Regions from separate parts of the Streptomyces sp. NPDC127197 genome, predicted to be linked through region 2. Evidence: riboswitches for the same ligand, from Rfam matches in the RefSeq annotation. Region 2 holds a riboswitch; the other holds the start of a gene.
The links. A riboswitch is a leader RNA that binds a small molecule or an ion and turns the genes downstream of it on or off. The one in region 2 is predicted to bind S-adenosylmethionine.
Positions count from the first base shown of each region.

Region 1: linked by a shared signal. The riboswitch ahead of thrC (threonine synthase) and the one ahead of ACFVJQ_RS02340 (aminotransferase class V-fold PLP-dependent enzyme) in region 2 are both predicted to bind S-adenosylmethionine.

Region 1 covers NZ_JBHXVG010000010.1:159,742-163,946, reverse strand. The annotation lists gene ACFVJQ_RS18215 (trehalose-6-phosphate synthase) at 1-1,356, opposite strand, end outside; gene ACFVJQ_RS18210 (glucosyl-3-phosphoglycerate synthase) at 1,440-2,411, opposite strand; SAM riboswitch class I at 2,566-2,713, shown strand; gene thrC (threonine synthase) at 2,732-4,015, shown strand; gene ACFVJQ_RS18200 (MoaD/ThiS family protein) at 4,140-4,205, shown strand, end outside.
Region 2 covers NZ_JBHXVG010000001.1:489,837-494,041, reverse strand. The annotation lists gene ACFVJQ_RS02350 (cytochrome bc complex cytochrome b subunit) at 1-1,064, shown strand, start outside; gene trpD (anthranilate phosphoribosyltransferase) at 1,201-2,265, shown strand; SAM riboswitch class IV at 2,472-2,588, shown strand; gene ACFVJQ_RS02340 (aminotransferase class V-fold PLP-dependent enzyme) at 2,770-4,131, shown strand; gene ACFVJQ_RS02335 (Lrp/AsnC family transcriptional regulator) at 4,141-4,205, opposite strand, start outside.

The DNA of each region.
Region 1 (4,205 bases), on a different contig from region 2:
CCACTGAGCCGGCGGCAAGGCGGTAGCAGCCGCAGCCAACCGCTTCGTCCGCTCCATCCGCTCCCCGACCGACATGGTCAGCGCCTCATGCAACGCCTCGGCCGTCCCGACCACGTCATACGGATTCACCCCGATCGCATCCTCCCCCAGCTCCTCATATGCCCCCGCCTCCCGCGACAGCACCAGCACGCACCCCTCGTCGGAGACGACCGGCACCTCCTTGGCGACGAGGTTCATCCCGTCCCGGATGGGGTTGACCAGCGCCACGTCCGCCAGCCGGTACGCCGCCAGCGACCGTGCGAAGTCGTCCTTGACGTGCAGCACCACCGGCGTCCAGCCCGGCGTCCCGTACCGCCCGTTGATCTCCTCGGCCTGCCGCTGCACCTCGGCCGTGTACTCCCGGTACACGGCGAGATCCTGCCGCGACGGGTACGCGAACGCGACGTGCACCACCCGCTCACGCCACTCCGGGTGCTCGTCGAGCAGCTGCCGGTACGCCAGCAGGCCCCGCACGATGTTCTTCGACAGCTCGGTCCGGTCCACCCGGACGATCGCCTTGCGGCCCTCGCCGATCTCCGCCCGCAGCGTCGCCATCCGCTCGTTCACATCGGCCTCGTGCGACCGCTTCCGCAGGAAGTCCGCGTCCGCGCCGAGCCCGTGCACCCCGACCCGGGTGTCCCCGAGGCCCCCGGCGAACGCCTCGCAGCACGCGGTGAACGCGTCCGCCCAGCGATGGGTGAGGAAGCCGAGCCGGTCCGCGCCCAGCATTCCGCGCAGCAGCTGCCCGGCGATGTCGTCCGGAAGCACCCGGAAGTACTCCGGCGGCGCCCACGGCGTGTGCGAGAAGTGGCCGATCCGCACATCCGGGCGCAGCTCGCGCAGCAGCCCCGGGACCAGGCTGAGGTGGTAGTCCTGCACCATCACCGCGGCACCCTGCGCCGCCTCCTGCGCCAGCGCCTCGGCGAAGGCGCGGTTGTACGCCTCGTACGACGCCCACTGCCGCCGGAACTCCGCGTCGAAGACCGGCTCCAGCGGCGTCTGGTACAGCATGTGGTGGACGAACCACAGCACGGAGTTGGCGATGCCGTTGTACGCGTCCGCATGCACGGCGGCCGGAATGTCCAGCATGCGTACGCCGGACTCGCCCACCCCGCGCCGCACCGCCTCGCGGTCGCCGTCGCCGAGGGCCGAGCACACCCACAGCGCGCCGGCGTCCGGCCCGATGGCCGACAGCCCGGAGACCAGCCCGCCGCCGCCGCGTCTGGCGGCCAGCGAGCCGTCCTCGCGCACCTCGTACGAGACCGGGCCACGGTTGGAGGCCACCAGTACCTGCGCAGCACCGTACGTTGAAGCCATACGCCTCAACCTAGCCCGAGCCGGATCCGCTCAAACGTACGGAAGGTCGCCCGGCGGGGCCGTATACAACGCCCATAAAACGGTCACGCCACTTTCCGGGCGGCGTACTCGGCGATCTCCACCATCGGTGGCCGCTCCTCCGTGTCCACGGAGAACGTACGCGGTTCGAAGCCGTCCTCCACCCGTTCGAACTGGGTGAGGGAGGGCCGGATCAGATGGCCGCGGGCCAGCCGCAGCTGGGCCGTGCGGTAGATCGCCGCCGCCATCCGGCCGAGCGCCTGCCCGTCCTGGTGGCGGTGCTTGCGCACCCCGACGTCGACCTGCGCGAGCGCGTCGAGGCCGGCCAGGTGGAGGGAGTCGACCAGCATGCCGAGCTCCACGCCGTAGCCGACGGGGAACGGGAGCTGTTCGAGCAGCGAGCGGCGGGCCGCGTACTCGCCGCCCAGCGGCTGGACGAAACCGGCCAGCTGCGGCCAGTGCATGTTCAGCAGCGGACGGGCCATCAGCTCGGTCACCCGGCCGCCCTGCCCCGCCGTCTTGCCGGAGGCGAGCGAATCCGACTCAGTGCCGAGGGGACGGTCGTACATCCCCTTGACGAGGTCGACCTCCGGGTCGGTGAGCAGCGGGCCGACGATGCCCGACACGAAGTCCGAGGAGAACTCCTTCAGGTCGGCGTCGATGAAGCAGACGATGTCCCCGCTCGTGACGAGGAGGGAGCGCCACAGGACCTCGCCCTTGCCGGGGAGGGCCGGTATGCGCGGCAGGATGTCGTCGCGGTGGACGACCCGGGCGCCCGCGGCGGCGGCCACCTCGGAGGTGCGGTCGGTGGACCCCGAGTCGACGACGACGATCTCGTCGACGAGCGGGAGCTGCTGCATGAGGTCGTGACGGATCACGGCGACGATGTCGCCGACGGTCTCCTCCTCGTTGAGTGCGGGCAGCACGACACTGACCGACTGGCCCGTCGTGCGTTTGGCGGCCAGGATCTTGTGGAGCGGGCGATCGGTCAGGGACCAGGAGCGGGTGCTCAGCCAGCGCTCGACTTCTTCCAGCACAGCTTGCGGCTCCTCTGCGTTCTCCAGGCGAGGGGGTTGTGATCCATCTCGCGGTTCGGACGACTATCTCAACTGTCCTGGCCTTCGGTTACAGTCTTGAACAACGCTGATGACCATCGCATGTCGGGGGTTGTTTGCGTCTACAACCACATACAGCTCATCCAGAGGGGCAGAGGGAAACGGCCCGATGAAGCCCCGGCAACCCTCCAGCCGGTTCTTGTCACGCAGACGTGGTGAGGCTCCCGGCTAGGGAAGGTGCCAATTCCGTCTCACGGCGAGATGCGTCGTGAGGAAGATGAGGAGAAAGGGCCTCGCCTCACATGGCTGTGCAGACTGTCGAAAGCACCAGCACTCCCACCGTCGACCTCGGTCCCGCCGCCGCGCTGTCCTGTCGCGAGTGCGGCCACCGCGTACCGCTCGGCCCGGTCTTCGCGTGCGAGGAGTGTTTCGGCCCGCTCGAGATCGCGTACGACTTCTCTGCGTACGACGCCGAGGAGCTCCGCAAGCGCATCGAGGCGGGACCGTCGAACATCTGGCGTTACGCACCCCTGCTGCCCGTCCCCGCGGACGTGGCCGGCAAGCCGAACCTGAACCCGGGCTGGACCAAGCTCGTCAAGGCCGACAACCTCGCGCGCGAACTCGGCGTCACCGGCGGGCTGTACGTGAAGGACGACTCCGGCAACCCGACCCACTCCTTCAAGGACCGCGTGGTCGCCCAGGCCCTGGAGGCCGCCCGCGCCTTCGGCTTCACCACCCTGTCCTGCTCCTCCACCGGCAACCTGGCCGGTGCGGTGGGCGCCGCGGCGGCCCGCGCCGGCTTCCGCTCCTGCGTGTTCATCCCGCACGACCTCGAGCAGGGCAAGGTCGTCATGGCCGCGGTCTACGGCGGCGAACTCGTCGGCATCGAGGGCAACTACGACGACGTGAACCGCTTCTGCTCCGAGCTGATCGGCGACCCGGCCGGCGAGGGCTGGGGCTTCGTCAACGTCAACCTGCGGCCGTACTACGCGGAGGGCTCCAAGACCCTGGCGTACGAGATCTGCGAGCAGCTCGGCTGGCAGCTGCCCGACCAGATCGTCGTGCCGATCGCCTCCGGCTCCCAGCTCACGAAGATCGACAAGGGTCTCCAGGAGCTGATCAAGCTCGGGCTGGTCGAGGACAGGCCGTACAAGATCTTCGGCGCGCAGGCCGAGGGCTGCTCGCCGGTGTCGGTGGCCTTCAAGGGGGGCCACGACGTCGTCCGGCCGCAGAAGCCCGACACCATCGCCAAGTCGCTGGCCATCGGCAACCCCGCGGACGGGCCGTACGTCCTGGACATCGCGCGCCGTACGGGCGGTGCGGTGGAGGACGTGACGGACGAGCAGATCGTGGACGCGATCAAGCTGCTCGCCCGGACCGAGGGCATTTTCGCCGAGACGGCGGGTGGCGTGACGGTCGGCGTCACGCGCAAGCTGATCGAGAACGGCGTACTCGACCCGACCCTGACGACGGTCGTCCTCAACACCGGCGACGGCCTGAAGACCCTTGACGCGGTGGCCGGCACCGGCCTGACCGCCACCATCCGCCCGAACCTTGACTCCTTCCGAGAGGCTGGCCTCGCATGAGCGGGGGCGCTCCGCCGGAAGGCCGAATTCACGCTGCGGACCGGTGGGGGCTGGTCGCGCAGTTCCCCGCGCCCCTGGGGCGCTGCCCCGCCGTCCCTGTGTACTCGACCGGAGGTCACACCGCATGAGCGTCACCGTCCGCATCCCCACCATCCTGCGCACCTACACCGGCGGGCAGGCAGAGGTCGCC
Region 2 (4,205 bases):
TCGTCGGCACGTACATCTCGTTCTTCCTGTTCGGCGGCGAGTTCCCGGGCACCGACTTCGTGGCCCGCTTCTACTCGATCCACATCCTGCTGCTGCCGGGCATCATGCTCGGCCTGGTGGTCGGCCACCTGATCCTGGTCTTCTACCACAAGCACACGCAGTTCGCGGGCCCCGGAAAGACCAACAAGAACGTCGTCGGCATGCCGCTGCTGCCGGTCTACATGGCCAAGGCCGGAGGCTTCTTCTTCCTGGTCTTCGGTGTCATCGCGGCCATCGCGGCGATCGCGCAGATCAACCCGATCTGGGCGATGGGCCCCTACCGTCCGGACCAGGTGTCCACCGGCGCCCAGCCCGACTGGTACATGGGCTTCGCCGAGGGCCTGGTCCGCTACTTCCCGGGCTGGGAGATCAATCTCTGGGGCCACACGCTCGTCCTGGGCGTGTTCATCCCGCTGGTGCTCTTCGGTCTGGTCCTGGTGGTGCTCGCCCTCTACCCGTTCATCGAGGCCTGGATCACCGGCGACAAGCGCGAGCACCACATCCTGGACCGCCCGCGCAACGCCCCGACGCGTACCGCGTTCGGCGTCGCCTGGATCACGCTGTACATGATCACGCTGGTCGGCGGTGGCAACGACCTGATCGCCACCCACTTCCACCTGTCGATCAACGCGGTCACCTGGTTCGTCCGGATCGGCTTCTTCGCCGGACCGGTCATCGCGTTCATCGTCACCAAGCGGATCTGCCTCGGCCTGCAGCGCCGGGACCGGGACAAGGTGCTGCACGGCCGGGAGACCGGCACGATCAAGCGCCTGCCGCACGGTGAGTTCATCGAGGTGCACGAGCCGCTCAGCCAGGAGCAGCTGCACACGATCACGGCGCACGAGCAGTACCAGCCGGCCGAGATCGGCCCGACGGTCGACGAGCACGGTGTCGAGCGCAAGGTGAAGGGCTCCGAGAAGCTGCGCGCCAAGCTCAGCAAGGCGTACTACGGCGAGGACGCCCAGATCCCCAAGCCCACCGTCGAGGAGTACAGGGAGATCACGAGCGGCCACGGCCACCACTGATCACTGCGTTCGCCACGCCACGGCGAAGGGCCCCGTCCGTTGTTCGGACGGGGCCCTTCGCCGTGCCCGCGGCTGGATAGGGTGGACCTGTTCGAGACTCGTGTCCCGGTGTACGGGACTGACCCAGGAGCGGCTTATGAGCGCTGTGACCCCCGCTGGAGGCGACACCGCGGCGGGCCGTTCCTGGCCCGCCCTGCTGAACGGCCTGCTTCAGGGCCGCGACCTCAGCGCGGACGACACCGCCTGGGCGATGGACCTGATCATGCGTGGCGAGGCGACGGACGCCCAGATCGCCGGGTTCGCGGTGGCACTGCGCGCCAAGGGCGAGACCGTCGAGGAGATCGCCGGGTTCGTCCGGGCGATGTACGACCACGCGAACGTGATCGAGGTGCCGGGCGACACCGTCGACATCGTCGGCACCGGCGGCGACGGCGCGAAGACCGTCAACATCTCCACGATGTCCGCGATCGTCATCGCCGGCACCGGTGCGAAGGTCGTCAAGCACGGCAACCGGGCCGCGTCCTCGGCGTCCGGGGCGTCCGATGTGCTGGAGAAGCTCGGCGTCAATCTGGAGCTGACGCCGCAGCGGGTCGCGGAGGTCGCCGAGGAGGCCGGGATCACCTTCTGCTTCGCGGTGAAGTTCCACCCGGCGCTGCGTCATGTGGCAGCGGCCCGCGGGCAGTTGGGCATCCGGACGACGTTCAACTTTCTCGGTCCGCTGACCAACCCGGCCAAGGTGAAGGCACAGGCGGTGGGCGTCGCCGACCTCAGGATGGCGCCCATCGTGGCCGGCGTCTTCGCCGAGCGCGGCAACTCCTCCCTGGTGTTCCGCGGCGACGACGGCCTCGACGAGCTGACGACCGCGTCCACCTCCCGGGTCTGGGTCGTCCGGGACGGCAAGGTGACCGAGGAGAGCCTCGACCCGCGGGACGTCGGGATCGAGCTGGTGCCGCTGGAGGCGCTGCGCGGCGCCGACGCCTCGTACAACGCCGAGGTCGCCCGGCGGCTGCTCGACGGGGAGCAGGGCCCGGTACGGGATGCGGTGCTGCTGAACTCGGCGGCGGCGCTGGTGGCGCTGGCGCCGACGGCTGCGCCGCTGACCGAGCAGATCCGGGCCGGGATGGAGAAGGCGGCGGAATCGATCGACTCCGGTGCGGCGAAGCGGACGCTCGAGCGATGGGTGGCCGCGAGCAACGCGTAAGCGCTCCGATGGAACAGCCGCGATGCGCCGTCGATCGTCTGCGGCGCCATCGTGGCTGGTCGCGCCCACGCGGCGGAGCCGTATATCGGCACAGCCCCGCGCCCCTTCAGGGCGCTGCCGAACCGCGGCGTTCGGCAGCGCCTGAACGTTTCGGGATCCGGACAGGAGTTGCGCTTCGGCGATCAGGTCACGTAGTTTTCCGATCAGGTCATGAGCGACAGCTGAAAGGCCCCGGCCGGCTGTCCGGCAACCCTCCGTCCGTGGCGGGGTGCCCCGGGTGAAGACCAGGTCGTAGGCAGCGAGGTCTACGACAAGCGCGGACCCCTCGCACACTTTTGAACGAGTGTGGGACCAGGGGTCCTGGTCGTCGAGGGAGCCTTCCGTGAGCAAGCGAATGCGATAGGGCCGCAGAGCCCCGCCTCCGCACACCCTTTTCATCCTTCCCCGCGCTTGAGCCGTGCCGCTCGCGCGGTCATCTTCGCCTGCGATTACGGGAGTACACCCATGTCCGTCTCCACCGCTGCCGCCGCCCAGTCCGTTTGCTCCCCCCTGCCTGTTCTGGGCCGGGATGTCACCGTCCCGCTCGTCACGGGTGGCGAAGTCACCTACGCCGCGCTCGACTACGCCGCCAGCGCGCCCGCGCTGCAGCGGGTCTGGGACGACGTGGCGGCGTACGCGCCGTACTACGGCAGTGTCCACCGCGGCGCCGGATACCTCTCGCAGCTGTCCACCGACCTCTTCGAGAACGCCCGCAGGACCGTCGCCGAGTTCCTCGACTGCCGGGCGGACGACCAAGTGGTGTTCACCCGGTCCACCACCGACTCGCTCAACCTGCTCGCCGCCGCGCTCCCCGCCGACTGCCAGGTCTTCGTCTTCGAGACCGAGCACCACGCCTCGCTGCTGCCCTGGCAGGACGCCCGCGTCAGCTACCTCGACGCCCCGCGCACCCCGCAGCAGGCCGTTCAGACCCTGGAGCGCGCCCTGGCCGACCGCGACCCCCACGACCCCGCCCTCGTGTGCGTCACCGGGGCCTCCAACGTCACCGGCGAGCTGTGGCCCGTACGGGAACTCGCCGCGGCCGCGCACGCGCACGGCGCCCGGATCGTCCTGGACGCCGCCCAACTCGCCCCGCACCACCCGGTGTCGGTGCAGGACCTCGACGTCGACTGGGTCGCCTTCTCCGGGCACAAGCTGTACGCCCCCTTCGGCTCCGGCGTGCTGGCCGGCCGTGCCGACTGGCTGCGCGCGGCCGAGCCGTACCTCGCGGGCGGCGGTGCCAGCCGCAAGGTGACCCGGCGGGCGGACGGGGGAGTGGACGTGGAGTGGCACGAGAGCGCCGCGCGGCACGAGGCCGGGTCGCCCAACGTCATCGGCGCCTACGCCGTCGCGTCCGCCTGCAAGGCGCTCACCGAGGCGGGCTTCGACACCCTCGTCGCCCGCGAGCGGCACCTGATCGACACCGTGCGTGCGGGGCTCGCCGAGGTCCCGGAGGTCAGGGTGCTGTCCCTGTTCGGCGACGACGCCCCGCGGGTCGGGGTGATCTCCTTCGTGGTCGACGGCTGGAACAGCTCCCACTTCGCCGCCGCCCTGTCCGCCGAGTACGGCATCGGCGTCCGCGACGGCCTCTTCTGCGCCCACCCCCTCGTCCGCACCCTGCTGGGCAGCGACCCGCAGGCCCAGGGCGAGTGCGGTGCCCCCGAGGCCGCGCCCGGCGAGAAGTCCCTCAACGCGATCCGCGTCAGCTTCGGCGCGGGGACGCCGGACGAGCATGTGGAGCGCTTCGTGAAGGCTGTGAAGGAACTCGTCCGGCACGGCGCGAAGTGGCAGTACCGGACGGAGGAGGGCCGCTGCGTGCCCGTGGTCTAGACAGGCGACTCAGGAGTCCAGGCCGATGGCGAACGCCGCCTCCAGGTCGTGCTGCGAGTACGTCCGGAACGCCA